3 regions of the Colwellia asteriadis genome follow, and region 3 is predicted to be linked to each of the others. Evidence: predicted binding sites of a transcription regulator. Region 3 holds the regulator's gene; each other region holds the start of a gene.

Region 1 (10,998 bases), on a different contig from region 3:
TGAGAGTACCACCAAGAATAAGCAACCTGTTGAAACCCCAGTAAAGAAGTCACCGTAATGTTAGTAAACTTTTCAAAAATGCATGGCTTGGGTAACGACTTTTTAGTGCTTGATAATGTCACACAAAATGTTTATTTATCGAAAGAGCAAATTATGCAGTTTGCTGATAGAAACTTTGGTGTTGGCTTTGATCAACTGTTAGTAGTTGAGCCGCCTTATGATCCCGATTTAGACTTTCATTACCGTATTTACAATGCCGATGGCAGTGAAGTAGGGCAGTGTGGTAATGGCGCTCGTTGCTTTGCTAAGTTTGTGCGTATGAAAGGTTTATGCAATAAGCATAAAATTAAAGTGTCGACCAGCACGGGCAAAATGAATTTGCACATTGAGCGCGACGGTAATATTTCGGTGACTATGCCAGTACCACAATTTGAACCGGCTAAAATTCCGTTTACTGCGCAAAAAACAGAAGGTACCTATATTTTACGTAGCGATAGTGAAACTGTGTTATGTGGCGCAGTGTCTATGGGTAATCCTCACTGTGTGGTAACCGTTGACAGCGTACTTGATGCGCCCGTTGAACAGTTAGGTTACGAGTTATCAACTCACGAGCGTTTTCCTGAAGATGCCAATGTTGGCTTTATGGAAATAGTTGCTCCCAATTATATTAAATTACGGGTTTATGAGCGAGGCGCGGCTGAAACATTAGCCTGTGGCAGTGGGGCTTGTGCTGCTGTGGCTATTGGCCAAATGCAGAAAAAACTCGCTAAACAAGTCACGGTAGAATTACCCGGTGGAAAATTACGAATTTTTTGGCAAGGCCCAGGTCACCCGGTAAAAATGTCGGGGCCAGCGGTGCATGTCTTTGATGGTCAATTATCAATTTAGATAATACCCCTATAATTATTAATAGCAGTGACTAATAGAAAGAATAACTATGAATGATGTAAACGATATACAGCAAAGTATTAATGCCGACGAAATACCGTTAACAGATGAGTTGGTACTCACTTACTTGCAAGATAACCCTGAATTTTTTAATCGTAATCCAAGCTTAATGAGTGGTTTGCGTTTACAAGATGAGCAACGAGGCACTGTTTCTTTAGTTGAGCGACAGCAGCAGCAATTGCGTGTAAAGGTACACGGCTTAGAAGATGAAATTACGCAGTTAATGTCGGTTGCTAATCATAACGAACAATTGTTCTCACTTTATAGTGATTTATATTTACGTTTACTTGATTGTCAAAGTGCGGGTGAGTTACTTGATTGCTTACACCAAACTACCACTGAATTATTATCATTGTCGGCGTTTAAGTTATGGCTAGTTGATAGCAGCACGGCAGGTATATCGCACCATTGCTTATCTGAAAATGATTGTACCGGTGTAATGCAAAACCGCTTAACACACGAAGAATATTACTTTGGTCGTTTACAAGCGAGCGAACAAGCGCTGATTTTTTCTCAGCAATGCACGGGATCAGTGGTATTAATTAAGCTGGTACATGATGAAAAAACCTTAGGATTTTTAGCGATTAGCAGCAAAGATGCCCATCACTTCGATCCTCGTATGGATACACTATTATTGAGCCAGTTTAAGCGCTTAGTCGCTAAACTATTAATGCAGCACTTAGCTTTACCTACCGCTTAGAGACCAATTATTAATGCAGTTTTATCGCCGTTTAAATACTTTTAAAGCCATTAGTTTTGACCTTGATGATACCCTTTATAACAACAAGCCCATCATGATCGCTATTGAGAAAAAAATGGTGAGCTATTTCGATGACTTGTTAAATACTGGTGTTACTGAAAAAACCGTGTTTAACCGCCGTTATTGGGCGCAATATCGCGATGCAGCGATTAAGAAGTCGCCCGATATCACGCATGACGTGGTGGCACTACGCTATGAAAGTTATCGCTTGGGGTTATTAGATCGTAACTTTGATGACACAACAGCTCAACAGCAAGCAAAAGCGGCATTAGATTATTTTATTGAGTTACGTAGTGACTTTAGTGTACCGCAGGCAAGTATTGATTTGCTTGCAACGTTAAGTCAACATTACCCGTTGGTGTCGATTAGTAACGGTAATGTTGATACCAAAGCCTTAGGCATAGATCAGTATTTTATCCATATTTACCATGCCGGCTATCAGCCTGAAGAGTTTATACAGCAGCATCAGCAACAGGGCGAATTACTCAAACAAAAACCCGAAACTGATATGTTTGATCGCGTTTGTCAGCAACTTAATATTTTACCTAGCGAATTATTGCATGTCGGAGATTGTGGCTTAGCTGATATTCATGGTGCCCTTGAAGCAGGCTGTCAAACCGTGTGGCTACCACATTACGGCGTGGGTAAAGCACTAAAGCAGTTACCGCATATTGAACTAAATGATGTGTGCGAATTAACGCGATTGCTTAACTACTAGCATTCACTATTTTATGCATGTTTTACTAATGCTAATCTACTGTATATAATAACAGTTTTTCGTAAGGCTTTACCATGAAAAGAGCCTCAACAAACCTAATGACTAAGTAAGCTTGCAACAAATAAATACCATAACAGCGGCCACTTTTACGCAAGGTTAGCCCAATCACAGACCAAAATTTAAGGCTTTTCTCCCTATGGATGTTTCAGAACTACTCGACTCTCTTAATGACAGACAACGTGATGTTGTTGCCGCACCAAAGCAAAATATGTTGGTGTTAGCGGGGGCAGGATCAGGTAAAACTCGTGTGTTAGTACAGCGTATTGCTTGGTTGATGAAAGTTGAAAACGTCTCTCCTCATAGTATTTTAGCGGTAACGTTTACCAATAAAGCCGCAGCTGAAATGCGTGCTAGGGTTGAGCAAACCGTTGATGGTAATACTCATGGCATGTGGATTGGCACTTTCCATGGGCTAGCGCATCGTTTGTTGCGTATGCATTTTCAAGAAGCTAAATTACCGCAAAGCTTTCAGGTATTAGACAGTGACGACCAAATTCGTTTGGTTAAACGTATTGTTCGTTCATTAGAATTAGACGAGAAAAAATGGCCACCTAAACAGTTTGTGTGGTACATCAATGGCAAAAAAGATGAAGGCTTACGTCCACAGCATATTGATGCACAGTTTGACCCAAGTGAAGAGCTGTTTGTGAAAGTATATAAAGCCTACCAAGACACCTGTGACCGTGCAGGTTTAGTCGATTTCGCCGAATTATTGTTACGTGCACATGAGTTGTGGCTGCATAACCCAGAATTACTGTCACATTATCAACAGCGTTTTGCTCATGTACTGGTGGATGAATTTCAAGATACCAACGCTATTCAATATGCGTGGTTAACTATGCTAGGTAAAGCGCAAAGCAAAGTGATGATTGTTGGCGATGATGACCAATCAATTTATGGCTGGCGTGGCGCAAAAATTGAAAATATTGAACGATTTTTAGCAGAGTACAATGATGCCCAAACGATACGATTAGAGCAGAACTATCGCTCGACCGCTAATATTTTGAATGCGTCGAATAAATTGATTGGCAATAACAGCAACCGTATGGGTAAAGAGCTGTGGACTGATGGCGATGCCGGCGAGAAAATTTCAATTTATACAGCCTTTAATGAAATTGATGAAGCACGCTTTATTGCTGGACGCATTAAACAATGGCGTGATAACGGTGGCAAGTTAGATGAGGTAGCGATTTTATACCGCTCTAATGCACAATCACGTTTACTTGAGGAAGCCTTATTACAAGGGCAGTTACCGTATAGAATTTACGGCGGTCAGCGCTTCTTCGAACGTCAAGAAATTAAAGATGCGCTAGCGTACTTACGCTTAATTAATAATCGTGATGATGATGCGGCTTTTGAGCGCATTATTAATACACCAACGCGCGGTATTGGTAACCAAACCGTGGCAATTATTCGCGATGCGGCACGAGGTGCTGAAACTACGTTATGGCAGGCCTGTCAGCAAATGCTGCAAGCAGAGCAGCTGAAAGGGCGTAGCGCTAAAACGATTACCAGCTTTATTAACTTAATTGATCAACTAGAAGATGACAGCGGCAATTTAGATTTAGACCAACAAGCTAACTTAGTGATTAATCAAAGTGGCTTAAAGGCAATGTACCAAGCCGAAAAAGGCGAGCGTGCAGCGCAGCGTATTGAAAACTTAAATGAGCTAGTCACAGCGTGTCAAACCTTTGAAAGTGATCCAGAGTTACTGGAAGAACAAACACCGTTAACTTCATTTTTAACGCATGCAGCGTTAGAGTCAGGTGAGTCGCAAGCAGATGAATATGAAGCGGCTGTGCAACTAATGACCATGCACTCAGCGAAAGGCTTAGAATTCCCATTAGTCTTTATTGCAGGTCTAGAAGAAGGCATGTTCCCATCACAACAATCGGTTGAAGAAATAGGTCGTTTAGAAGAAGAGCGACGTTTATGCTATGTCGGCATGACAAGGGCGATGAAAAAGCTATACTTATGTCATGCAGAAAGTCGCCGCCTTTACGGACAAGAAAAATATCATAAAGCGAGTCGCTTTTTACGTGAGTTACCAGAAGAATGCGTTGAAGAAATACGTATGCAAAGCCAAGTATCACGACCTAAAAATGTTGGCAAGTTTTCAAATACTATAACCTTAGAAACCTTTGAAAACACAGGGTTCAAATTAGGGCAAAATGTTAAGCATGCTAAATTTGGTGAAGGCGTTGTACTTAACTATGAAGGTAGTGGCGCGCAAAGTCGTATTCAAGTGAACTTTGCAGACGTAGGTAGTAAATGGTTAGTTGTTGAGTACGCTAACCTACAAGCAATATAGTCGATATGTAATAACTACACTTCGGCACTATTATTTATTCGAGGTAAATATGTCACAAAGATTGTTAGTTGTAGAAGACAGTAAACCCATTGCTACGGTAATTAAACAAATAGCCCGTTCTTTGAAGTATGAGGTTGTGGTAGCGACCAGTCTAGCAGAAGTTGAAGAGTTACTGTCTCACGATAATGACTTCTTTGTGGCAACCATTGATTATTCTTTACCTGATGCTCTTGATGGTGAAGCCATTGCCTGTGTCTTATCACATGGTATTCCTGGCGTGGTTATTACCGGGAAAATGGACGATGACACTCGTCAAAAAATTCTTGCGCAGCCAGTTATTGACTATATCCCTAAAGAAAATAGCCAAGCTTTTTTATACTTAAAACGCATTTTACATTGGCAACAAACCAATGGTGACAACGCAATTTTGGTGGTTGATGACTCATCTGCGGCGCGTAATCATATTGTTGAGTTATTAAAACGTCGTAATTTTGTGGTGCATACCGCTAACAATGGTATACAAGCGCTGGAAAAATTAGCGCAGCATAAAAATATAAAAATGGTGATTACCGATCTAGAAATGCCTGAAATGGGTGGTATTGAATTAACCAATGAAATACGTAAAAAGTATTCGCGCGAGCAGCTTGCCGTTATTGGTATTTCAGGGGCAAGTAATGGCATTCATTCGGCTCGTTTTATTAAAAATGGTGCTGATGATTTCTTACGTAAACCATTTTGTCCGGAAGAATTTTATTGCCGTATTACGCAAAACATTGAAAGTTTAAATAATATTGCAAAAATTCAACATGCGGCAAATACCGACTATTTAACAGACCTTTCGAACCGTAGATCCTTTTTCCGCAGTGCTGAGCAGCGTGTTGTTGAGTATGTTAAGCGTAAAGTCCCGTACGTATTAGCCATGATAGACATAGATCACTTTAAGAAAGTGAACGATAACTATAGTCATGAGGCAGGTGATCAGGTTTTAAAAGTTATTGCATTATATATGCGTAAACATTTTGGTGCCGGTTTAACAGCGCGTTTAGGCGGTGAAGAATTTTCGGTGTTATTACATGGTGTAGATACTGACCAACTTTATAATAAACTTGATGATTTTAGACGAGAAATAGCCGTCGCTTCAATGCCGATAGGTGAGGAGCATATATCTACTAGTGTTAGTATTGGCGTGGTATTCGATAGTAGTGAAAGTTTATCACAGCAAATTAACTTGGCTGATAGTGCCTTATATGTCGCCAAAGAAAATGGCCGTAATCAAATAACAATATCAGGGGCAGAAGAAGAGTAAACACCTTGTTAAACAATGTAGTTTTTATTGCTTGTTAAATAGCCCAAATACTCGATAAACAATAAAAACTACGCTTTTATCTATTAAGCCATTTTGGCTCGCTTCATCGTTTTCCACGAGTCTAGGCTATATAAAGCCAATGCTGCCCAAATACAAATAAAGGTCATCAACTCAGCAGGTTTTATTTGCTCTTGATAATAAAACGTTGCCAGTAAAAACATAATACTAGGGCCCATATATTGAAAGAAGCCTAACGTAGATAAGTTTAAGCGCTTAGCTGCGGCAGTAAAGCACAATAAAGGTGCGGTAGTCACTAACCCAACAACAATTAATAGCGCATTAAGGTTCAAACTATTATTGAACATGTTACTGGTATCACTATCAACGAAGAACCACCAAAAAATAATGGCAACGGGTAGCATTAATAGTGACTCAATCAGCAGGCCGATAAACGAGTCTATTTGCATTTTCTTTCTAATCAAACCATAAAATGCAAAGCTACTTGCGAGTGCCAGCGAAATTATTGGTAAAGTGCCTAAGACGACTAATTGTATTAATACGCCCACGAAAGCTAAAGCAACAGCAATCAGCTGATTATTACGTAAACGCTCCTGAAAGAAAATCACGCCTAACAGCACGTTAAACAAGGGGTTAATGTAATAACCTAAGCTGGCATCAAGCATATGATTGTTATTGACAGCCCAGATAAATAAAAACCAATTAACCGCGAGCAAACTTGCAGATAAAGCGAGCTTGGCAATAATTTTCGGTTGCTGGCAAGCATTGATAAACTGGGGTAACTTTTTCATTACCACAACCAGTAACAGTAAAAAGACACTCGACCATAAAATACGGTGAATTAATATTTCACCGGGGGCAATATCGGTTAATAATTTGAAATAGATGGGCGCAAAGCCCCACATCACATAAGCGCTTACGGCATTAATGTAGCCGCTGCGGTTATTATCTGATGTAGATAATGTGGAAGGAGAACTCATTGTTTTTGTCGAAATAAAGGCAATACACCAAGCTATAATAGCATGCTATCAATCAGCTATAACGCTTATACCAAAAATAAACTCACCAGTGCTAATAATGCAGGTAAGCCTTGAATCAGCAGAATGTTCTTTTTCACTGAAAAACCGCCGTATAAAGCCGCCACCAAAACACAAGAAAGGAAGAATATTTTGAGCTGAAGAGCAAAAAATGGCTCCGGGTGTAATAAAGACCAGAGTAGCCCGACCGCTAAAAAGCCATTATAAAGCCCTTGGTTAGCGGCCATTTTTTTTGTGATTGCGACGTTTTCTGGGGCTATACCGAATATTTTTCGTGTTCGTGGTTTAGTCCATAAAAACATTTCTAACACCAGAATATATAAATGTTCAAGTGCGACTATAGCTACTAACAACGTTGATAAATATTCCATAATATTTGACCTGTTTAAAAAATGGGTAGCTTTAGCTTAATCACTTTGTAAAGCGTCAATAGGATTTAACTTTGATGCTTTAATTGCAGGATAAACGCCAAAAGTTAAACCGACAATAGCACAAATGCTAAACGACAGTACAATTGCGCTAATAGACCACGATACTGCCCATTGTGAATACATGGCAATTAGTTCTGAAAGCGCAATGCCAAAAACAACACCGAGAATGCCGCCTAAAATAGAAATGGTGAAACTCTCAGCAATAAACTGTACTTGAATGTCTTTTTGCGTAGCGCCAATAGCGCGTAGCAATCCTATTTCTTTGGTGCGCTCTAATACAGTCGCAAGCATAATATTCATAATGCCGATGCCGCCCACTAACAGTGAAATACCAGCAACGCATGACATAACAATATTAAAAATTTGCTGGGTTTGCTTTTGTTGGGCAAGTAATGCCGCAGGTACTACTAAATTGTAATCGTCTACTTCATTATGGCGTCGATTTAATAAATGACTAACCGCTTTGGCTGCGGCAATAGCGTCTACACTTTCCTCTAATTTTATTTTAAGGCTAGTGACTTCACTTGCCAAAGGTGAACTGGCGAATTTATGCATTGCTGTTTTTAGTGGGATAAATACTTGGTTTTGATCACCGCCGAGTTTGATACCTTGGAATTCTTCTTTTTTAAGGTATGGTGACGCTAAAACGCCAACAACATCAAACCACAAATGATTTATTTTGATTTTATTACCGACAGCGTCACCCATAGGAAAAAGCTGCTTAGCAGTTGATGAGCCTAATAGTGCAACTTGAGAAAATTGATTATTGTCTTGTACATTAAGTAATCTCCCAGCAGTTAAGCTAAATTGAGATAATTCAAAAAAGCTTGGGCTCACCCCTACCGCTTCACCATCACTTTTGCCTTGGGCGCTAAAAATAGTGTAGGTGTCAATAAGCTTTTGCGCGCTGTATTGGCTCACAAAAGGCAGTGATTTAGTAATAATGTCGCCATCGCGAATGGTTAAACCACTGGAATGTTTACGCTGTTCTTGCAGCTCTTTATCATCAAAAGTTTTTCCCTCAATAATAATGTTGTGTAAGCCCATGGTATTGATCATTTTCATGGCCTCACGTTCGGCGCCTTCGCCTATATTTAACATGGCAATAACGGCGCCAACACCAAATATCATACCTAATAAGGTCAATAATGTGCGTAGCTTGTGCTCTCTCAGCTCAGCAAAAGTATCGATTAATAACGCTAAGTACTTCATCTAGTTTTTGTCCTTATCAGTTAGCGCAATTTGCTGATTTTTGGTTAAGCCGGTAATCACCTCAACATGACTCAAACTGGCTTCGCCTAAAGTGACAGGCTGTACCAAAAAGTCGTTATTTTGGTAAAGATAGACATAGGTTTGGTTCTTCTTAGAAAAAACACTTTGCAGAGGGATAAGCAGTTTATTCTTAGACTTAGCGATAATAATATTGGCATCTATTTTACTGCCAGGCATAAATAGCGCGGTATTTTGTGTGGCTAAGTTCACAATCACTTCAAAGTATTTTTGAGGGTCGCCACGCTTAATTGTTTTAGGAAAAGGTGCAACAGACTCAACAGTACCTTGAAAAACTTGCTCGCTATATGCATTTAAATGAAAAGTGACGGCTTTATCTTTAGTTAATGACAACGCTTCATTTTCTAATACAAATACTTTTGCTTTCATGACTGTAATGTCGGGCAGTTCAGCAATTTTTTGCCCTGGCCATAATGGCTGGCCTTCTCTTACTTTTTCACCACGCCAATTGGCTTTATATACTAGTAAACCATCATGGGGTGCTTTTACTTCTAATTGCGATAGGCTGCTATCGAGTTGTGATAGTTTGTCGCTTTGCTGCTGCTCTTGCATTTTTAATAAGCTCATATCCCCTTTAGAGCTATCGCCAAAGCGATCATTTTGCCAGTGTAAATGTTCGCGTTTAGTACTGAGATAGGCGAGGTTTTGCAGTGAGTCGATAATATCTAATTTAGAGCGAATTCGGACATCATCTATTGAAAATTGCTCAGCAAAAGACTCTTCTTTATTCACTATACCAATGTCTTTATTAATATTATTTTGCTCTAAAGCAAGTTTTGCCTGCATTTCAATAATATCTTGCTGGGTTAAGGCTTGTTTGTTTTTATGATGTTCGCTACTTAATTGCATTGCTTCGCCATCAAAGCGGGCAATGACATCACCGGTTTTTACGGTTGAAAATTCAGGGGCTAACCAAGCAATCATTTGTACGCCGTTATTTGACATAGGGGCGCTAATAACCGTTGAGGTATCAGCAAATAATTCGCCTTTAGCCGGTACCGTAATAAGGTGCTCTTTTTCTGTTACGGTATAAAGTATTGGGGTGTCTTCTGGTTCACTGCAAGCAACGATATTGCCAGCAAGCAATAACGCCATCAATACTCGTGTGATACGGTGTTTTTTGTAAGCACTGGTGAGTTGAAATACAGCTTGTTTAATAAGGCTTGTGAAAATAATCATAATGCAACCGTATCTCCTAGTGTAACACCTGACTTTATAACAACTTTTTGTTCAAGTACTGCTGAAGTTTCAATAAGAGCTTCGGTTTGGTTGAAGGCATTAATAATAGTGACACTAGACTGATTATTAGTGGTTTTTATTGATGAGATAGGTAAGGTGAGTGCGTTTTCAATAACCTGGGTAATTATCTCAACACGGGCGACCATACCTGGTCGCATAGCCGCGATATCATCAGCCGAAATGTTATTATCTAAGGCAATGGTAGTATCAAAAATTCGACGCTTATCGCGTGTCGATTTATCTCTAAAAACACTGGCTAATTTAACGATTTCTCCTTGAAAGCTTTGTTCTTGCACGCTATCTATGGTGATTTTAACTTTTTGCCCGAGGGCTATTTTTCCACTGTCTGGCTCTGAAATTTGCGCTTTGAGCTGTAATTCATCGGCAACGGCAAGCTCAATAACAGGTTGTCCAAATTGAATGCTTTCACCTTTTGCGGGTTTTTCTCCTTGCCAGTTGGCAATATAAATAACCATTCCATCCATTGGGGCTTTTACTTGCAGACGTTCAATGTCACGTTGTAAAACAGCCGACTCTGCAGTTAATCGCTCAACTTTAGCAGTGGCTATTTTTAGGTTAAGTAAAGTATTGGTGCGATGAAATTTGAGCTTTTCTTTTGCAAGAAATAAATCATTGGTAGCGATGGTAAAATCAATTTCAGATTTTTTTCTATCGTTAACTGAACGGCTATTATCAATAATTTCGGCTCTGCGTTTCGCTTTTTCAAATTCCATTTGCATTTCGGCTAACGCTAACACCAGTGTTTTTTCATTCGCAGATTCTTGAAAGGTTTTATTTTCTAATTCTTGTTTAGCTTGTTTTAGCTCGGCATTTTTATCAATAAGTAAATCGGAAACTTTTTTGCTATCAAAGGAAACGA
Region 2 (10,998 bases), on a different contig from region 3:
AAACTCACTCAATTTAGTTACCATTGAATTAGCGGTATTATTTTCTTTAACTAAAATTAGCGTTGAAATAGCATTAAGTGTATTGAATAAAAAGTGTGGATTAAGTTGATATCTCAGCATTTTAAGTTGTGCTTGATGAGCAACGGCATTGGCTTTTAATACGTTTTGTTTTTCTATTTGCAGCATTTGGTAATATTTACTGCCAAAGTACAAGCCACTCCAACTTAAAATAATGTAGAAAGAGCTCAAGGTCGATTGAGTATACATCCACCAAAATTCGGGCTTATAACCATGCTTATAAATTTCCCAGTGATTAAAGTTTTTAACCACTTGCCATAATACCCCCGCAAAATACGAAGATAAGATAACCACAAGCGCTATTTTTAAGGGTGGTAGATTCCAGGCTTTTTGATAAATAAAGCGTAAAGGAACGGTAAGCAACCAACCTGCATAAGCATTTAAGAAAATAATAACAACAAAAATATCGCGTAATTCATCATGTTGCAGTGATCCAAGATAATGAATAAACGCGAAACTAAACCAGCCTGCGGTATGCGCAAGCCAAAAGAGACGATTTCTGTTTTCTAATAATTCTTGCCAATTCACAAACGACAACCATTGAGTCATGATAAAACTAATTATGCGCTAATCACTTTATTAATGCATTGCCTTTAAACTTGATATTCCTACGGTTTATCGCATCTCAATGAACATAATTGACTTATATCGCTAGCATAGGGCCTAATGGCTGACCACCTAAAAGGTGCATATGAATATGGTATACTTCTTGGCCGCCATCTTTATTACAGTTCATAATTAGGCGATAACCATTTTCATCTATTCCCTCTTCTTTAGCTAACTTTTTAGCAACCGTGATCATTCTACCTAACGTGAGTTCATCATCAGTCGTTACATCATTAACCGTCGCAATTAATTTATTAGGAATAATTAAAATATGACTATTGGCACGTGGAGCAATATCTCTAAATGCGGTAACTAAATCATCTTGGTACAACAGTGGTGTTGGTATTTCTTGTCGAATAATTTTTGAAAAAATAGTTTCTTCGCTCATGCTGCTTATCCTTTTTTGTTATTTATAGCGATATTGTTAACGCGTTCTTTACTTAGTTTACCGCGATTAATTCTGCGAGCATATGCTAAGTGAATAGTTTTTCGTATGAACTGAATTTATCTTAGCTTTATTGACCTTAATCAACATCTATTTTAGTGATTTTTGCGATGATTAATGCTCACGAAGGAGTGTGATAATTAACAATAGCTAACTTAGGTAATATGATGGAAATCGACTTTAATGAAATAAACTATGTAACTGATCCTACTTGGCAAGTAATACATGCAGATTATGAGCAGTTTCTCTTATCGATGACAGGACCAACAGTCATTGACATCTCAGGCGAAGATAACACTAAATGTCGCGTTTTTGTGACTTTATTACAAGGTGATGAGCCATCAGGTATTATTGCGATACACCGCTATCTTGAGCAAAAAGGTAATACCCGCCCAGCAACCAAGTTACGATTTATTATTTGCTCTGTTGAAGCGGCTGCATCGCGCCCTCTTTTTAGCAAACGCTTTACCGACGGCGGCATTGATATAAATCGCTGCTTTGGAAACCAGTTAGTCGTTAATAAGGAAGACTTCCTACAGAGAAACTATCAACACCGAGCTAACTTAATAAAGCATGCTATAGAGGAAGTTCAGCCTGAAATGGTGATCGATCTTCACAATGCACCAAGCTCAGGTCCTGCTTTTGCAATTAGCGCGTTAGTTAATACCGAAACGCTATCATTAGCATCATTTTTTAGTTCAACATTGATATTATCTGATCTTAAAATCGGCTCATTAATGGAGCACAACTTTCATTGCCCCTATATTACCGTTGAATGTGGTGGTAGTGAAGATGAGCAAGCCCATGAAGTAGCTTTTGCTGGCATCGTTAATATTGCTAACTGTCAGCACATTGGTTATATCCATCAGAAAAAATCAGTTGACGTCATTTATCGCCCTTTAAGGCTACAATTAAAAAGCAATGTAAAGTTATCTTACGCTAAACACGATGAAGGCTATAACGGTATTACCTTAAAAAATAACATAGAATGTTTTAACTTTGGCAGTGCTTATCAAGATCAAATGTTGGGTTGGGTAGACGGTGAAGGCTTAAACAACTTAAATCTTATTGATAAAGATGGTACTAATGTTTTAGCGGATTATTTCTATATTCGTGAAAATCAATTGGTGTGCCGTCACAATTTACGTTTATTTAAAGCAACAAATAATAAGCAAAAGGCAATGAATGATTGTTTATTTTATGTGGTAAAAGCCCCTGTTAATGAAGCATAAGTAAGCTAGCTCTACATTTTATCTTCTTATAAAATTACGCTCAACCATAAGATTGAGCGTAATTTTTATATTATGAATTAGCTAAGCAAGCGTTAAAACGCTCAAAACCTGCAGCTAAGTCGGCAACTAAATCGTCGACATTTTCTAAACCAATATGAACTCGAATCAGCGGATATTCACAATCAAATTCAGTCACACTACGAATAGCGTTAACACCGGTGATCCCCAAAATTAAACTTTCAAACCCGCCCCATGAATACCCCATTTTAAAGTGATGTAAACCGTCTAAAAATGCTGTTAAAGCCGCTTTATTACCTTTGCTTAATACAAACGAGAATAAGCCATTGGAGCCTTTAAAATCACGCTTAAAAAATTCATGCCCAGGACAAGAATCAAATGCTGGGTGTAAAATTTTAGCGACTTCTGGTCGCTCTTTTAACCAATTTGCAATGGTAATAGCACTTTCTTGATGTTGCTTTAAGCGTACGCCAATAGTGCGAATACCGCGAAGCGCTAAGTACAAATCATCAGGTGAAGTACACTGCCCCATTAAATAACTGTAGTCACGTAGTTGAGGCCAATGTTTTTCAACTGCCGTTGCGGTGCCAAGCATTACATCTGAATGACCAACAATGTATTTTGTTGCCGCTTGTATACTAATGTCTACGCCGTAGTCAAAGGGTTGAAAGTTAATACCTGCTCCCCAAGTATTGTCTAACATCACAATACAGTCATGCTGATGCGCTATTGCACTAATGGTTGGCACATCTTGTACCTCCATTGTGATTGACCCTGGAGATTCAAGAAAAACAACTCGAGTATTTTCTTGAATTAACGCCTCAATGTCTGCGCCAATTAAGGGATCGTAATAGGTGGTAGTAACTCCCATTTTCGCGAGCACTTTATCGCAATAATCGCGTGTTGGCTCATAAGCGGTATCTACCATTAAAATATGATCGCCCGTTTGTACAAACGCTAAAATAGCATTAGTGATAGCTGCAGTGCCTGATGGGTATAATGCACACCCTGCTCCGCCCTCTAGCTCGGTCATAGCATCACTAAAAGCAAACGAGGTTGTGGTACCACGACGACCATAAACCATGGTTTGATTATGACGATTAGCAACGGCATTGTTCATTTGAGCAACCGTATCAAATACCACCGTAGATGCGCGTGTTACACTGGGGTTAACCACACCATTGGTCCATTTAGCGCTACGACCAGCATTAACGATTTTAGTCTCTTGTTTCATGTTATTACCTATCTATTACTCATTTGTTAGCTAGTTATTAGCGATTATCTGTTGGCGTTGGCTTAATTATTTCAGCTATCTAGCCATCTAAAATATTTATTGTTAAGTTATACCTTGAAATGACATGAGTTGCACCCCCTATCGAACAAAAAGTACTAAAACATCACAAGTACGCCCCTTAAAAAAGCCCCAACTGTTTGTTGGTAATTTCATCAAAGCTTTTACCAATAAAAGGTAAAATGCCATCAGCAACGGCGGCAATTTGTCTATCAATATAAAACTGGTAATCTAGCGGTGAACAAAGCTGCTCTTTAACCTGTGGGCCATTTAAGGTAATGAAGTACTCTATCCAACCACGTTGCTGATAACGTAGCGGCTTACCCATTTTTTCATTATGAGCATCAGCCAAACGCGCGGCTTTTACGTGAGGAGGAACATTTTTAATATAATCGTTAAGTGCTCGGCGAATACGCTTACGATAAATTAATCTATCATCACAGTCGCCACGCTGCACCTGAGCTACTATCTCATTAATATAATCATCAATGGGTTGATTGGTAAACACTTTAAGGTATAAGTTTTTTTGAAAGTCTTTCGCCAACGCGGTCCAATCGGTTCTGACACTTTCTAAGCCTTTAAACATTAATGTGGGTGCTTGAGTTAGCTCCTTTAAATTAACCACTAACCCGGCATAACGCTTTTTAGTGCCGATATCTTTGCCGCGAATAGTTGGCATTAAAAACTTTGTAAAGAGTGTTTCAAATTCAATTTCTAAATGGCAATCTAACTGATACTCCTCTTTAAGCGCTTGCTGCCAGTTTTGATTGATTAATGTTTGTAGCTGATAACCAAGATCTTTTCCCTGCATTAATGATTTATCTTCGCCAATAGAAACAAAAATTGAATCGGTATCACCGTAAATAACTTGATAACCCGCTTGCTCAATCCACTGACTGGTAATTTTTAATATTTCATGACTACGCTTAGTAATTGAACCAGCTAAACGTGGATCAAAAAAACGACAGCCAGTAGAGCCTAAAATGCCATAAAAACTATTCATAATAATTTTTATCGCTTGTGATAGCGCGGCATTTTTTTGCTGTTTTGCTTTGTCTCGCTCAAGCCATAAGGACTCTATAATATCTGGCAAAAAGTGCTGTGTTCGTGAAAAATAAGCCCCATCAAAACCTTTAATCGCATTAATGACTGCTGCTGATGTATTACCCTCATCAAGCTGACTAGCCTGATGTTGTGCTTGCTCCACTAAGCCTTCAATAAGCCCCATAGGGTCAATTTTAAAGGTACGAATAATACTGGGGTATAGTGATTTAAAATCAAGTACTAACACATTACTGTATAACCCTGGCACTGACTCCATCACATAACCACCAGGAGAAACAAGCGCAGACATACCATCGCCCATATTCGGGGCAACATAGCCACTACGGTGCAACTTAGGTAAATAGAGGTTAGTAAAAGCGGCAACGGAGCCACCAATACGATCAATTGCCAGCCCCGTTAGTTGTGCGCGTAATTGCGCAAACGCTAATAATGCTGTTTTTTCAAAGATGAGCCAAACTAAACGGCAATCTTCAAGGTTATAGGCCGCAAGCGCAGGCTTATTGTGATTAAAATTATCAACAATCTCTTGAATACGATTATCAACATCAACCACCTTTTTACCAATACCCAGTAATTCATTAGCAACGTTATCAAGTGAAAAGCTGCTAAAGCTATAAGTGGCTGTTTTTAATAAATCAATACCATCTAGTACCAACCGCCCTGCAATTTCAATAAAATACTGCTCGGTACTGTTTCTATTATTACGCCAACGAGCAATACTATTATCACGTCCTAACGTAAAGGCTAATCCATAATGATCAAAGCGCTTTTGTAATAATTTAAAATCAAAATTAATAACATTCCAACCAATAAAAACATCGGGATCAAAGGCAACAATTTCTCGCATTAGTTGCACTAATAATGCTTTTTCATCTTGAACCCAAACAATATAGTCATTTGATGTTTCTTCTGGCTCACCTATCATTAATACACGTTTGTATGTATCTTCCTTACTAATTGACTTGCTAATTGACTTGCTACTTTGTGTGCTAGATCGCTCGCTATATAAACCAATAGAGAACAGCTCCCCTTGCATTGAACATTCAAGATCAAGCGATAACATCTTCAAGGTAAGCGTACTTTTGCTAGTGCTTGCTTTACACTTTGCTTGACGATATAGCTGATAGTTTTCAATGCTACCTTTACTACTACTTTCAGTTATATCAGTGTCTACAGGGTTGCCAATGAAGTCGAGATCAGCGGTAATAAAACGTTCCATCAAAAATCGATCATCGGGGCGAATATCGTCTTCATAGCACTTTACCTGTGCATTAGTAAGCAACTCTCGTGCACGGTAAAAGTGGCGTAAATGCGTAAAGTAAATTCCTGAAACACTATTCCCATTAAAGGTTTTCATGGCTAATGATTGGAATTTAACCACGGGGATATTATGTGTTGTCAGTAAGCTTTTAGCCTTCATAACTTGGCTATCTTCAATAAAAAAAACCGCCTGTTCATCCGTAATAATAAGCTTAACTGAGCCTGATAATGTTTTTAACCATAAAGTAATCTGCAAGCCTGACTGACTATCTTCAACTTGACGTGTTAACAAAAATCCACGTTGAGCTAATTGAGTAGTTTGGGCTGTAGCTAACTTCATCATTGACTTAGACATAGTGACTCGACACGTACAAGGTGCTTCCTAACATAAAACGACTAAACCGCACTTAAGCAGTGTCGAAAACAATAAAACCTGTTAATATATACAGCAGTGTACTTCATCTACCTCTCTTTGGAAACTACGCAATAATGTTAACTGATTCATTAAAACAAGGCATTCGTCAAGCTTATAAAGCCATTGGTGAAAACTTAACAAACTTCAACCCAAGAAAGCAGCAAACGTTTCTTATTGCGGAAATTGCAAAAACCTTAGCCGGAGAATACTCCAAAGAACGTAAAATAATTACCATTGAAGCAGGTACCGGAACGGGTAAGTCGTTGGCTTACAGTTTAGGCGCAATTCCTCTTGCGTTGGCGAAAGATAAAAAAGTATGTATATCGACCGCAACGGTGGCACTGCAAGAGCAATTAGTAGATAAAGACTTACCCTTTTTAAAAAGTCATGCCGGATTAGATTTCACCTTTACCTTAGCTAAGGGCCGACAGCGTTACGTTTGTAGACAAAAACTTACTCAAGCAATTAGCCATAATAGTGACTCTCCGCAAGCAGGATTTACCTTTGCTGAAAAACCTAAAGCAAGCGACATCAGAACTCTAAATGCTATGCATAAAGCGCTAACTGATGGTAGCTGGTTAGGAGATATAGACTCATGGCAAGAAACACTGCCTTTGTCGGTATGGCAGCAAGTACAAAGTGACAAACACAGCTGCTTAAAAAGTATGGCAGACCATAGTCATTGTCCTTTTCATAAAGCCCGAGAAACCATGGAGCAAGCAAATGTGCTTGTGGTAAATCATAGCTTACTTTTAGCTGATTTAGAGCTTGGTGGCGGGCGTATATTATCACCTCCCGATGAAACCTTTTATATTATTGATGAAGCCCACCATTTACCCAAAGTAACACGTGATTTTTCAAGCGCAAGTATTACCGTTAAAGGCGCCATTGAGTGGCTAACAAAATGCCGCGAAACAGGCGATAAAATGTCAGCTTTAATCAAGTCTCAACGAGCAATATCTCCTGCGTTAAAGCTTAGTGATGACATTCAAGATATATTAACTGAGATGCAACACGTGCTTAGTTTTATTAATAGTAATGCTATAGGCTACTTTCCCAGTAAAGAGAGTGATTATGCTACTACCGCAAACACTTTTCTCACTAAAACGAATAAAGAAGAAGAAATATATCGCTTTGAAGACGGTATTATTCCCAAAGAATTAAAAAACTGGGCCGAAGAAATTAAAGAGCTCAGTAAAAAATCATTAAGTCATTTAAATAAGCTTTACAGTGCATTAGTTGAGTCGGTTAAAGATGGTGATACACAAATGTATCTTGCTGAGCCTCTATTAGCAGAGGCAGGGTTTATGTTGCAACGCCTTGAAAATTTTCAAGCTTTGTGGCAAATGTATGCCAAAACCGATAGTGATAAAGGTGCGCCAATGGCACGTTGGTTAGAAAAATCTCCGACCAAGCAAGGAGAATATATACTGAGTGCTTCACCTATTGAAGTCGGCTTTACTTTAGAGAATATGTTATGGAGCCAATGTGAAGGTGCCGTATTGTGCTCAGCAACTTTAATGGCATTAAACTCCTTTGATCATTTTCGTTTTCAGGCGGGCCTAAGAGACGATGATGGTAGCCAATACCAACAAGTTAACTCGCCTTTTGATTATCAAAATAATGCAAAGTTGCTGATTGCTAACATGGATAACGAACCTAACAACAAAGACTTTACCGATGAGCTCATTGAAAAAATTCCGCACTATTTAAAACAAGGTGATGCGAGCTTAGTACTATTTTCATCATATTGGCAAATGAATAAAGTTGCCGAAGCCATTAGAGAGACACATCAGTTAGACATTGTGGCGCAAGGAGAACATTCTCGACAACACATTATAGAAGCGCACAAAAAACGTTGCGATAAAAACAAAACCAGTATTATTTTTGGAACACAAAGCTTCTCTGAAGGACTAGATTTACCCGGAAAGTATTTAACGAACTTAATCATTACTAAGCTGCCCTTTTCTGTTCCTACTTCGCCTGTAGAGCAAGCACAAGCAGAGTATGTTACGGCTAAAGGCGGTAATCCATTTATGACCTTATCGGTGCCTGACACCTCTAAAAAACTTGTTCAAGCCTGCGGTCGATTACTTAGAAATGAATTAGATGAAGGGGTTATTACTTTAATGGATAAAAGAGTAGTGACCAAACGCTATGGTAAGCAGCTCCTCAGCTCACTACCGCCGTTTAAGCAAGTTATTGAGTAAGCTTAATCCAACAACTATCCAGCCAAAAACACTTTCAAAAATACAAAAAAAAGTGCTTAAATAAATTTAAGCACTTCAAAAAAATAATAAGGTGTAAATAGTTTGGTTAGGCTAATTTACCGCTGTTTTTGAAAATTCAATATTAACACCCGCTTTAACGAGCTCTTGATAAAAATCTTCAATAGTACAGCTTTCAACCTGCCCACAAACAATACCGTATTTCAAAATGGCAGGCTCGTAACCTTGTAAAGATCCTTTTTTAAACCATGCAAGCGCTTCAATCACATCTTTTTCAACGCCAGTACCAGTTAAGTACATTTGAGCAAGATTAACTTGACCTGGTGCATAGCCAAAATCAGCTGAAGTTTTGAACTCATCAAATGCTAATGCTTTTGTTGTTTCGTATTTTAAATGCTCTAAACCCGCTAAGTTTTCTTTATTACCCGGAATAAATACTGAAGTGGCTTCAAACTGCTTATCTGGAACAACTAAGTTACCATCTAACATATTGCCATCTGGGCGTCTTACTAAAAAGATAGCACCAGATTCAATCATGCCTTGTAATTCAGCAATGGTAAAATTGTTACGTTTTTCTTGGAAAAACTTCTCAAATCTTAGCTGTGCATAACGAATAGTTTCATTAAGCTCATGCTTTTGAGGATAAAAATAACTACTATAATTAAGTGTCACTACATTGCCTGTAATGTCACTTACCTTCGCCATACGATATTTTTCTGTTGGGCGTAAATTATCTTGCATTAAACGAAAATCAAGATAATACAAATCATCTATTTTAGGCGCTGCAACATAACTAGCGGTTAGTACATTTTTTTGATGCTCACCATATAAAAAATTCCCCCCTACAGCTAAACCAATAGCCATAATAACCGCTAAAATTTTATAACGGTGCGTTTTAAGCCAAGGATCGGGATCTTTGGTGTCAACCGTGTAGTGGTAATAAATTTCTTCGCCTTCACTTTTATCGGCTGAAGCACCATCATTAGTGTCTTTAATTTCAGCCTCCGCAGTGGTTTTCCCTGCTTGTTGATCAGCTTCTACATCTTGTAAAGGCTCATCTTCTTCATATTGTCGAACTGCTACCTGTGCCATAACCGCTCCTTAACTTCTTATTATTTTAAGATCCATTAAACCATTTGAACATAAAACACACAAGCGTTAATTTTATGTTAAACATCATCTAAGTATATTATTAACCTAGTTTTATTTGTTAAAACCAATAAAAATAGGCGCTACAGCTTAGTGTAATATTTCAACGACCTGATCACATTTATTTACAAATAATCATGATCGTTACTGAGCTAATATAATCATATTAATATAAAAAGCAATAATCGCGCCATAAAAAACATCATAATATCTACAAATAATTATTAAGGATAAAAGCACAAAAATTCACTTTGATTTTTCAACCAAAGTGAATTTAATTCTGTATAAAAATCTACCTTTTTGCCATATGATTCAAAGAGCTATGAAGTTTTAGTACAACTCTTCGGTCATAAAAATTAACTTCTTGCTCTGTTGTTGCTGCCACTGGCGCTGTTTCGCCATAAGCCTGCATCGTAATTTGATCCTCATTAACACCTTGTGCCATTAATAATGATCGCACTGATTCTACTCGGGCAAGTGATAATTGCTGATTATGATCCGCTTCACCCGCTAAGTCGGTATAACCCGATAACGTTATGCTAAGGTGCGGTGTATCGTTTAATACTTGAGCTACCGCCGAGACCTGCTCTTGATAGTGCGCTGAAATTTCACTTGATCCAGTTGAAAACTGTAAACTCATTAGTAAGTTTTCAAGTGATAATTGTTCATTTAAACCACTATCATTGGCTAACTGATATTGTGTTTTAACTGACTCAATATCTTGTTGGTAGTTTTGCAGAGCCCCTGCTAATTGCATTTTATATTGGGCTATTTCATCTTGATTTTTTTTCATATGATCCTGAGCAGAGGCTAACTCTGTTGATAAAACCTCAACGTCATCGGTCGCATTAATATGCTTGGCAATAAAAATACCGGTAACGCCAGCAACAATGGCTCCTAGAGGGCCAGCAACAATAGCACCAACTAATGCACCTGTGCCAAAACCAATATTTTCATTCTTACTTTTTTCTTCATGGGTTTGTACAGCACTGCTCATCATAGTTTCTTTCGCCATTAACGGTGTACTTAATAAACTCATGATGATAACGCTAGTAATTGCAGTTTTTTTTACGGTTAATGTATTCATTGTTATATCCTTTACAGTCTAATGTGTCGTAATACCAAGTTATCAATCAGATACTTAGTTAAGTTAATGAGCTAGTGGTTAACTCAATAACTGTATTAAACTCCACAAACGAGCCAAAGAAGTG
Region 3 (10,998 bases):
CTGTGTTATGCGCATTAAACGTTGCTCTTTTTGTTGACCACGATCGTATTGCCAAATACTTAAACGTACTAGTATGCTAAACACTACTAAGGTAAATATTAGCCAAAGTAGTGTTGTCATCCATGAACTTTTAGCATCATGCGCTCGTACTACCAAAGACGTGCCCCACTAAATAATATATACAAAAATAAACAGCATAACCCAGACAACATCAACAAAATGCCAGTACCAGTTAGCCGCTTGAAAGGCAAAGTGATTTTTTGGCGTGAAGTGCCCTTTAAGGACTCTAAACCACATAATAATCAGCATGATACAACCCAAGGTAACGTGCATGCCGTGAAAGCCCGTTAGCAAATAAAAGCTATTACCATAAACACCACTGGTTAAATAAAGGCGCATTTCTTCAGAATAACCGTGGGCGTATTCTTGAATTTGGAAAAAGATGAATGCGATACCCAACAAAATAGTAATACCGAGCCATACTTTTAGCTGACGGCGATTGTCTTTCATTAAGGCGCTGTGAGCAAAATGAGCAGTAATAGATGAGGTGAGTAATATCACCGTATTAATCAGCGGTAAACCATACCAACCCATTGCCGTTGTTTCAGTGCCTCCAGGGGTCTTTAATAAGGGCCAAGCAGCAACAAAGTCTGGCCATAATACCGCGCCAGTTTCAGCATTATTACCAGCCCCACCTAACCAAGGCACAGAAAAAACACGCAAGTACAACAGTGCGCCAAAAAAGGCGGCAAAAAACATCACTTCAGAAAAAATAAACCAGCTCATACCTTGTTTAAAAGAGTGGTCCATTTGATGAGAATATTTACCTGCTAATGATTCATTCACTACATCAGTAAACCAACCAACTAACATGTAAATAATTAAGGCGATACCTGCTAGTAATAGATAAACGCCAAAACCGCTTTGATCTTTTGACAAGTCAGTGACATAGTTTCCCGCACCCACGGCAATCATAAATAAAGCAATTGCCCCAACAATAGGCCAATGACTTTGGCTAGGTACATAGTAATTTTCGTATTCTTTATTAGTCATTTCATATCCCTTTTCAAGGTATTATCTTAGGATGATTTTTTACCAATATCGTACAAAGTATAAGAGAGCGTTAAGGTGCTTATGTCGCTGGGTAAGTCTTGATCTACATAAAACTGCAGTCCCATTTCAACTTCTTCACCTGCAGCTAGCGGTTGATTAGTGAAACAGAAGCATTCAATTTTATTAAAGTAATTAGCTGCCATTCCTGGTGAAACCGAGGGTACAGCTTGGCCTGTCATGGCGTGGCCTGCTTTATTTTTGGCATAAAATTTTACAAACTTCATTTCACCAGGATGAACATCAATGCTATTGATCACAGGTGAAAATTGCCAAGGTATGCCTTGCGCATTGCGAGTAATAAACTGCACTGTAATTGTGCGAGACTCATCAACTCCGTTGGCATTGTAAGTGGCTGCAGTATCGTTAGTTTTGCCATTAAGGCCGGTAATATCACAAAAAACATCGTACAGAGGCACCAAGGCAAAACCAAAACCAAACATAGCGAGCACCACTAAGCTGAGTTTTTTAACGGTTTTGCTATGGCTTACTGTTTCAGACATTAGTGTTCGTCCTTATATATTCCATCAATATCGGCTTGTGAAGGTGGTGTAGTAAAGGTGTGATAAGGCGCAGGGCTCGCTACTGTCCATTCTAGACCATCGGCACCATCCCAAGGTTTTGCTGGTGCTTTTTTTCCACCTTTAATGCATTTAATAATTACGGCTAAAAAGATGAATTGCGATAAACCAAAAGCAAAACCACCAATGCTGACCCATTTGTTAAAGTCGGCAAATTGCAACGCATAGTCAGGAATTCTGCGCGGCATACCCGCTAAGCCTAAGAAGTGCATCGGGAAGAACAGTAAATTAACTGAAATCAATGAGCACCAAAAATGCCATTTACTTAAGGTGACGTTGTACATATGCCCTGTCCATTTAGGCAGCCAATAATAAGTACCAGCAAAAATAGAAAATAACGAGCCAGTCACTAAGACATAATGAAAGTGCGCAACCACAAAATAAGTATCATGGTATTGAAAATCGACAGGGGTCATTGCTAGCATCAAGCCTGAAAAACCACCAATAGTGAACAAAATAACAAAGGCGATAGAGAACAACATTGGCGTTTCAAAGCTTAATGAACCGCGCCACATGGTTGCGACCCAGTTAAACACTTTTACCCCAGTTGGAACGGCAATTAACATAGTGCAATACATGAAGAACAGCTCACCAAAGAGTGGCATGCCAGTAGTAAACATGTGATGCGCCCAAACAATGAATGAGAGTAAAGCGATAGACGCTGTGGCGTAAACCATTGAGCTATAACCAAATAAACGTTTACGGGCAAACGCTGGAATAATAGTAGAGACAATACCAAAGGCAGGTAAAATCATAATATATACTTCAGGGTGACCAAAGAACCAGAAAATATGCTGGAACATTACTGGGTCGCCACCACCAGCGGCATTGAAAAAATTGGTACCGAAGTAAGTGTCGGTTAATAGCATAGTGACTACACCAGCGAGTACAGGCATTACGGCAATTAATAAATAAGCGGTGATAAAAAAGGTCCACACAAATAATGGCATTTTCATGTAAGTCATGCCGGGAGCACGCATATTCATTATGGTAACAACGATATTAATAGCCCCCATAATGGATGAAATCCCCATAATATGTACGGCAAAAACAAAAAAGGCGGTACTACCGTTAGAGTAGGTGGTTGAGAGCGGTGCGTAGAAGGTCCAACCGAAATTAGGTGCGCCACTTTCCATGAAAAAAGAAGCGAGTAGAATACTAAACGCGAAAGGTAAAATCCAAAAACTCCAGTTATTCATACGTGGTAATGCCATGTCTGGTGCACCAACCATCATAGGTAGCATCCAGTTTGCAAAGCCAGTGAACGCTGGCATTATTGCGCCAAATACCATAATTAAACCATGCACTGTGGTTAACTGGTTAAAAAAATCAGGTTCAACTAATTGTAAGCCAGGCTGAAATAGCTCTGCCCTGATAACCATGGCAAAAGCGCCACCAGTTAAAAACATGATAAAAGCGAACCATAAATAAAGCGTACCAATATCTTTATGGTTGGTGGTGTATAGCCAACGCTTTATACCTGTCATTTTGTGATCATCATGATGCTCGTCGTGGGATTCTTGTTCTATAACGTCTGTAGTCATCTTATGTCCCTTACTTCGCGCTAGCAGCAGTATTAATGGCTGCAGGTTGTACTAAATCACCGGTATTATTTCCCCATGCATTGCGTTCATAAGTAATAACGGCGGCTATTTCTGTTTTGGTTAATTGGCTACCAAAAGCAGCCATAGCAGCATTTTTCTTGCTCCCGTTAAGTACAATGTCAATATGAGCCGCTATATCCCCTAACACCATAGGACTACCTTTTAGTGCAGGAAATGCGGGCGGTAATCCTGCTCCTGTAGGTTGATGGCAAGCAACACACGCTTTCATATAAACGTTTTCACCCATTGTCATTAATTCCTCTTTACTGTAGATCTTAGTGAGGTCTTCGGTCGCAGTATTGGTAACCGTGGGGGCGTCGACTTTTTTGTCGCTAGTGTCAGTGGTGGTGGGGGTTACTGCCTCGAGCGTTTTTTCATCGCTAGCTGTTGAGTTACCCGCTGCAGATTTCACTTGAGATGCTTGTACAGCATCGCCAGTATTGTTACCCCAAGCGTTGCGCTCATAGGTGACAACAGCAGCGATTTCTTTCAAACTTAATTGTTTACCGTAACCTTGCATGCCAGTACCGGCTTTACCATTAAAGACTATTTGAATGTGCGTATTAACATCGCCAGTCGCAATGGGGCTATTTTTAAGAGCAGGAAAAGCAGGAGGTAAACCTGCTCCCGATACTTGATGACATGCTGCACAATAAGCGACATAGGTTTTCTCACCTAAGGCCATTAATTCATCCATTGAAGCTTCTGCGCTTAGTGAGGCTTTTTCAGCATCAGCTGCTTGCGCTATTAACTCGTGCTGCTCATCAAGCCATAATTGGTAATCTTCAACAGACTTTACCTCAACAACAATGGGCATAAACCCATGATCCTTACCGCATAATTCGGCACACTGACCACGATAAATACCTGGCTCGTCGACTTTGGTCCATGCTTCATTAATAAAACCAGGGTTGGCATCTTGTTTAACTGCGAATGCAGGCACCCACCATGAATGAATAACATCGTCAGAGGTAATTAAAAAACGTACTTTTTGGTTGGCGGGAATAACAAGGTGTTTATCAACTTCTAATAAATAATTTTCACTTTTATCAGATTCGCCTTGATGGTTTTCATATTGCTCACGAGGCGTCGATAACACAGAATAAAACTCAATATCTTGATCAAAGTATTTATAATGCCATTTCCATTGTGAACCGGTAATTTGAATAGTAACGTCAGAATTATCGTTATTTTCCATAGCGATAAGTGTTTTAGTTGCGGGAATTGCCATAGCAATAAGAATAACAATAGGGATAGCGGTCCAGAGAATTTCTACTTTAGTACTTTCATGGAAGTCTGCAGGCTTTGCACCTTTAGATTTTCGGTGAAACGCGATAGACCAGAACATAATGCCAAAAACTATAACGCCAATAGCGGTACAAATATAGAGCACAAGCATATGTAAATCATATACTTCTCTACTTATTTCGGTAACACCTTGGGTTAAATTAAGCTTACTGTTTGCCCATGTTGAATTACTAAATACACTTAGCCATAGTAGCCAAGCTAGGTTACGTCTGCTCACTCGACATCTCCTTTCTAATGCATAGAAAACAGAATTGCAGCAATGTAAATCACGGCCCACTGAACTGAATATCTGTTAGTTTTATTATTATTTTATAAACTAGCTAGTGACGAGAGCTGATAATAACAATCTTCGATGAGAGAGTATTAGCGCATTAACGTCTTATTCTTTTTGTTCGTTTTTTATGCGTTATTTGTATTATGAATACGCTACATTTGATTGTAGGTCAATATAATTTATAGAACAGGAATTGAAAAAAAACCATTTAATTCAATAGAGTGTTAACTCTAAATAGTCTTCATTAGTAGGAGGTACGAGGTTTGAGCGGAGGTTTAATAAACTAAAGAGCCAGTAAATAAAGATCAAAAGAATTTATTGAAATTTATTTACTGGCTCTTTATTAATAGTGGTGCGGTTTTTATAAACTAGAGTTACATCCAGTTACCGTTGCGTATTACACCAACAGCTAAACCTTCAATACTAAATTGCTGTTGTGTTAAATCAACTTTAATCGGGGAGAAATCTTCATTTTCAGCATGCAAATAAACAATATTACCCTCGCGCTTAAAGCGCTTAACGGTAACATCATCCTCAACACGAGCAACAACAACTTGACCATTTTGCACGTCAGTTGTTTGGTGAACCGCTAGTAAATCACCATCTAAAATACCAATATCTTTCATGCTTTCGCCGTTAACACGTAGTAAGTAATTGGCGGGCGGATGAAAAAGGCTACCATCCATTTTGTAATGATCTTCAACATGCTCTTGCGCTAAAATAGGCTCGCCTGCGGCAACACGGCCAATAAGTGGTAAACCCGCTTCTTCCATAATTTCTTCTGTTAAACGGATACCACGAGAGGTACCTGCTAACATTTCAATGTAACCTTTCTTTGCAAGGGCTTTTAAATGCTCTTCGGCAGCATTAGCTGATTTAAAACCAAAAAAAGTCGCTATTTCAGCCCGAGTAGGTGGCATACCAGTATCAGCAATTTTATCTTTAATTAGGTCTAATATTTGTTGCTGTCTTTTAGTCAACGAAGGTAAATCGAGTATCGAATTCATTATTATTTAGCCTGTAAATTTACACAGTGTTACTGTTAGTATATACAGGCTGTATTTAAAGGCAAGTACTGTATGTTTTTTACTGATTTTTGTTGGTTTGAAATTCAGCGAAAGTTTTTGCAAATAGGTGTCAGTTAATAAAGCTATTGCTCATGTTACAGACGATCAGCTAATGCTAAGATACCCTTGTAAACTAACTTTTATGCTTAAACACTTAAATTACGTTCAAAATGAACAATATCAACACCCGATTTTACTTTGTATTGTTGCGCTAATCGCCCACCCGACTTAACCTTTTCGTCAATAGCTTCAAACATATTGGCAGCCTCAATACGTCGAATAAGACTTTTGCGTTGTATGGTTTTGCCTATGATGGTTTCAATTACAGATTTTAGCTGACCGACAGTGAAATACTCGGGTAAACAATACACAGGTACCATCGAATAAAGTGCTTTTTGCTGTAAGCGTTGCTTGGCGTGCTCAATAATCATTTTATGATCAAATGCCATTGATAAACTGTTTAGCTTATCAAGCTCTACCCATTGCACTTCGTCGATGGTTGCAATGTGTGATGAAACTTGTTGTGCAGCGATTAAGGCAAAGTAAACTAAGGTAACGCTAAAGCCTCTAGGGTCACGGCTAGTGTTTGAAAATGTTTGTAATTGCTCTAAATATTGCGGCGCAACGTTAGTTTTTTCTTTGAGGTTTCTTAAGGCTGTAATATCGGTTGTGGCATCTGCGTCAACATTAACAAATCCACCTGGAAGCCCCCAGCTACCAAGAAAAGGCTCATTTGCACGTTTAACCAGCAGTACTTTTAAACAATTATGCTCAACAGTGAATAACACACTATCTACCGTAAACAGTGGATTTTTGAATTCATTTATATTGTAGGGGGTCATTTTTGGGTTCATGTGAACGACTCTTTATGTCTTTATGACACATTAAGCTAATTTACTTGTTATATCAATAACAACGGTCATTAATTACTCTTTAGCTAAAGCTGTTTGGCTATTTATCTATCTATTAATATCTTACTTAAATGCTTAGCGTAGTTCATTGCATTTCTTATTTATATTAATAAGTTATCTTAGTAAGTTATATGAGTTGATTATTTTAGCTGCTACACTAATTTGCGCTTTTAAATGTTGATTGTGTCTCTATGACATAATTAACTTGATCTATAGTAAACTCTTTGCTAAATTATTTGTGTCTTTAGGACACAATTTAAATAAAAGGAAGTAACATGAAAATATTTAGCCATGAACTCGTCGGAAATAAAACGGCTATTACTTTTGACAGCTTCACTTTTTCTGGGGGAGAAGAGCATATTCGCTTTAATCCAAGTGACTTTGCCACAACCAGTAAAATAGAGATCTTTGCACGTCTTACTGACTCATCAAAGCTTGTTCAATTAATGATTGCTGTTGATGCACTTAAACGACTTTCAAATGAAGCGCTTCCTATTGAGCTCGTTATTCCTTATTTTCCTTATGCCCGCCAAGATAGAGTTTGTGTAGAAGGTGAAGCCTTAGGTGCCGCGGTTATGGCAAACTTCATAAATAGTTTAGGTTTTGCCAAAGTTACTATTTGGGATGCGCATAGTGAAGTATCACCAGCGTTATTAAATAGAGTGGTCAACATACCGCAAATTAACTTACTTGAGCGCTGTGATGAATTAAGTCAACGTTTATCTATAGGTGAGCTTACGTTAATTTCACCTGATGCTGGCGCGAGTAAAAAAACTATTAAAATAGCGGAGACATTTAATGGTGAGCCCGAGGTGATTCAAGCACAAAAAATGCGAAATTTTAAAACAGGCGAAATCATTAAAACTGAAATTTTGGGTGATGTTGAAGGTAAAAAAGTACTCATCGCTGATGATATATGTGATGGTGGCAGAACGTTTATCGAATTAGCCAAGGTGTTAAAAGACAAAGGTGCTGTGGAAGTATCGCTGTTTATCACTCACGGTATTTTTTCAAAAGGGTTATCGGTGTTTGAGGGGTTAATTGACACTATTTATACCACTGACTCTTTTCGACCTATTGAAGAATTTACGACAAGTAACAAAATAAAATTACAAATTATTGAAATGTAAGGAAACTATAATGACTATTACCGCTGCTAGTATGCAAAAAGATGTTTATAAAGAATTTCATAGTCGTGCTTACCACCCTGATGTGACTGAAGTTTATGCTAACTTCACTTCAAGAAGTGGTAAATTAAGCAACGTTGAAGACAATAAAAAAGTTGCATTTGTGGGTTTGCAATACTTTATTAAAAGCTATTTACAAGAAGAATGGGCTGAGTTTTTTAAGGCCGACAAAGTCACTGCCGTTGCTAACCATAAACGTATTATGAGTGCAATGTTAGGCTATTCTGTTGATGTTAAATACTTAGAAGACTTACACGACTTAGGTTACTTACCATTAAGAATAAAAGCATTACCTGAAGGGACACTGGTTCCTTATTTAGTACCACCAATGACTATTGTTAACACGAAAGAAGGCTTTCAGTGGTTAACTAATATGATTGAAACAGTGTTGAGCTGTGAAAACTGGCCAATTCAAACTAGCGCCACTACCTCAGTTGCTTACTTAAAAGTATTTAAAGAGTTTGCTAATAAAACGGGGCTTCCGCTAGATTTTGTTCCTTTTCAGGGCCACGACTTTAGCTTTAGAGGGATGTTTGGTAAACATGCTGCAGCAATGAGTGGTTTTGGGCATTTAGCATCAGGCTTAGTGGGCACTGACACTATCCCTGCCGTATTATTTGCTGAAAAGTACTACGGTGCTAATGTAGATAATGAGCTTGTGGGTTGCTCTGTGGATGCAACTGAGCATTCTGTTACGTGTTCATGGATCATGGAAGGTGAAATAGAGTTCTTCAAATACTTAATGAAAGAGCAATCTCCAACAGGCATATTAAGTGTAGTGTCAGATACCTGGGATTTTTGGACATTGGTGACTGATTATTTACCTCAGTTAAAGGCTGAGATAATGGCTCGCGATGGTACCTTAGTTATTCGCCCAGACTCTGGAGATCCAGTCAAAATCTTAACCGGCTATAAAGTTTCTCCTGTTTCAGAATACAGTGAATTATTTAATAGCCAAGCAGAAGCTGAACAAGATGTACTCGCTAAAGGTTATGAAGCATACCGTTGGAATGGTGAGTTTTATGGTTTTGAGAATGAGTCTACAGGTGAGCAACAAGCTAGCCCATTAATGCCTTGTGAAGTGAAAGGTTTAATTGAATGCTTATGGGACACTTTTGGTGGTACTACAACCAGCAAAGGCTTCAAGTTACTTGATGATCATATAGGTGCTATTTATGGCGATGCTATTACCCTTAAGCGCCAGCGTTTGATATTACAGCGTTTAATGGATAAAGGCTTTGCTTCAAAAGTTGTATTGGGTATTGGTTCTTATAGTTATCAGTATGTAACTCGTGATACTCACGGCTCAGCTGTAAAAGCAACAAGTGTTGTTAAAAACGGCGAACGTGTTGCTATATTCAAAGATCCTAAAACAGATACTAAGAAAAAATCTGCAAAAGGTTTATTAAAAATAGAACGAGTTAATGGCGAGTTAACCTTGTTTGATGATGTTTCTGCTGAAGAAGAAAATCAAGGATTATTAACCGTGGTCTTTGAAGATGGGCAACTAATTAAAGAAACGACTTTAGCTGAAGTGCGTGCAACCATAAACGAACAGATTTAAGTTGGTAGCTCGAGCAATCTAGTTTTAGGTTGCTCGCTTTTTTTATTATTTAACCTGAGCTAGGCTTAACAAATGTTTCTCTAGCAGCTATTTTTCCTAACTTCTTCGTTAAATTTACTTGCAATAGGCCAGCTATTGACGCGAAATTTACCTTGCTTATCATATGAAAAAAGAAAAACTATCAAGCGAGCGATGCAAAAAAATAATTTTTGCTGATATTTCAATTTGTTAAATATCTATTAAACCGAGATCAGATTATTTAAGCCGAATCGGCGCTACTCTTTTCAAGTTGTATCAGTCTTATTGTTTCTAGCCTTGCGTATAAGTGTTCGGTAAAAAAGCCATGCATTAAAAAGCGCTGTCCTAAATTCCATGGGCCCACTAAGTATTGCGGATATTTGTTGTAGGCTAATTCAGTTAAGGTTGGGTCATCAATAATTCGACCTATTCTAATGGCGATAGACTGGTCTAAATTAAAGCCATTAATTGCATCGCGATACTCATCTTTTTTCAGTAAAAAACAAAATAAGCACATAAATAAAGCATGCGACGTTTCAAAGTCGAGTATTTGCGTTGATCTTCTTTTGATATGAAAGTCGTCCATATTAATTGGCTGCCAGCTGTCCCAAGTACATTCTGTTGGCGTTTGGTTGGCTGAAATCGGTGCTTGGCTTTTGCCTAGTTTGATAAAACAGTCAAAGAGCTCTTGGTCGTGATCAACAAAAGTACTATTGAGCATATCGTTAATGGTTTTTGGGTAAAGGTTAACGCGATGTTCGTGCCCTGTATTTTCCGATAAAAAGTTTAAAATATTCGATTCAGTAGCAAAGTGCCTAAGAATTAAAAGGTTGGCTTCAGGTGAAACAAAATAACGACAAAACCAGCAAATAGTTTTTTGTAAAAAGTGATGGGCGCTAAATTGAGGGAAAGGTAACCGTTTAATAAACCAAACAATATGCAGCAGTATTGCAAAAAAAAGCTGTAATAATGGTCTTAATACCCAGCGAAAGCTGTTATTGAGATCTGTCATCCATAATTGCGTGGCAACCTTTTCTATCGGCAGAGAGTCATCATTGCTAATGGCCTGTAAATAAGGACTGACTTTTTTAGCCATTATCAACCTCCTCTAATTGCAGTTGATACAATTTAGCGACGACTTTTGCGGTGCGTATTATGTCGTTAATCCGCTCAGGCGATGTTGCTACGCGATCAATCAGACGGTAAAGCGCTTGTAAGTGATTTTCATCGTTTTCACCGTGGTAATCCATAAAGGCAGTAATAGTATTTTCAAATGAAAATTGCTCATTAATACGTTGTGACCATTTGCTGGCCATTTTGTTACCTAGACCTTCAATAATCCACATTGCACCAATTAAATCAACGGGGTTAGGT

Evidence for each region. The regulator LexA, encoded in region 3, represses DNA repair genes until DNA is damaged. The targets are predictions, from matches to a motif close to TACTGTATNNNNATACAGTA.
Region 1: uvrD (DNA helicase II) is a predicted target of LexA. The motif match lies at 2,464-2,483, and genes of this name have one in related genera.
Region 2: dinG (ATP-dependent DNA helicase DinG) is a predicted target of LexA. The motif match lies at 6,427-6,446, and genes of this name have one in related genera.

What each region holds. Positions count from the first base shown of each region.
Region 1 covers NZ_BAAAFA010000002.1:107,039-118,036, forward strand. The annotation lists gene ABD005_RS03645 (LptM family lipoprotein) at 1-58, shown strand, start outside; gene dapF (diaminopimelate epimerase) at 58-888, shown strand; gene ABD005_RS03655 (DUF484 family protein) at 938-1,648, shown strand; gene ABD005_RS03660 (HAD-IA family hydrolase) at 1,662-2,426, shown strand; gene uvrD (DNA helicase II) at 2,623-4,797, shown strand; gene ABD005_RS03670 (diguanylate cyclase) at 4,847-6,103, shown strand; gene rarD (EamA family transporter RarD) at 6,187-7,101, opposite strand; gene ABD005_RS03680 (DUF1304 domain-containing protein) at 7,167-7,529, opposite strand; gene ABD005_RS03685 (ABC transporter permease) at 7,566-8,801, opposite strand; gene ABD005_RS03690 (efflux RND transporter periplasmic adaptor subunit) at 8,802-10,058, opposite strand; gene ABD005_RS03695 (efflux RND transporter periplasmic adaptor subunit) at 10,055-10,998, opposite strand, start outside.
Region 2 covers NZ_BAAAFA010000007.1:208,650-219,647, forward strand. The annotation lists gene ABD005_RS11560 (sensor histidine kinase) at 1-627, opposite strand, end outside; gene ABD005_RS11565 (HIT domain-containing protein) at 722-1,072, opposite strand; gene ABD005_RS11570 (M14 family metallopeptidase) at 1,294-2,361, shown strand; gene ABD005_RS11575 (cystathionine beta-lyase) at 2,432-3,613, opposite strand; gene ABD005_RS11580 (DNA polymerase II) at 3,792-6,350, opposite strand; gene dinG (ATP-dependent DNA helicase DinG) at 6,485-8,620, shown strand; gene ABD005_RS11590 (tetratricopeptide repeat protein) at 8,732-9,730, opposite strand; gene pdsO (sortase-associated OmpA-like protein PdsO) at 10,080-10,874, opposite strand.
Region 3 covers NZ_BAAAFA010000006.1:110,801-121,798, reverse strand. The annotation lists gene ABD005_RS09940 (SURF1 family protein) at 1-120, opposite strand, end outside; gene ABD005_RS09935 (cytochrome c oxidase subunit 3) at 169-1,053, opposite strand; gene ABD005_RS09930 (cytochrome c oxidase assembly protein) at 1,080-1,613, opposite strand; gene ctaD (cytochrome c oxidase subunit I) at 1,613-3,235, opposite strand; gene coxB (cytochrome c oxidase subunit II) at 3,246-4,820, opposite strand; gene lexA (transcriptional repressor LexA) at 5,252-5,884, opposite strand; gene ABD005_RS09910 (NUDIX hydrolase) at 6,091-6,798, opposite strand; gene prs (ribose-phosphate diphosphokinase) at 7,131-7,985, shown strand; gene ABD005_RS09900 (nicotinate phosphoribosyltransferase) at 7,996-9,606, shown strand; gene ABD005_RS09895 (DUF6999 family protein) at 9,866-10,720, opposite strand; gene ABD005_RS09890 (iron-containing redox enzyme family protein) at 10,713-10,998, opposite strand, start outside.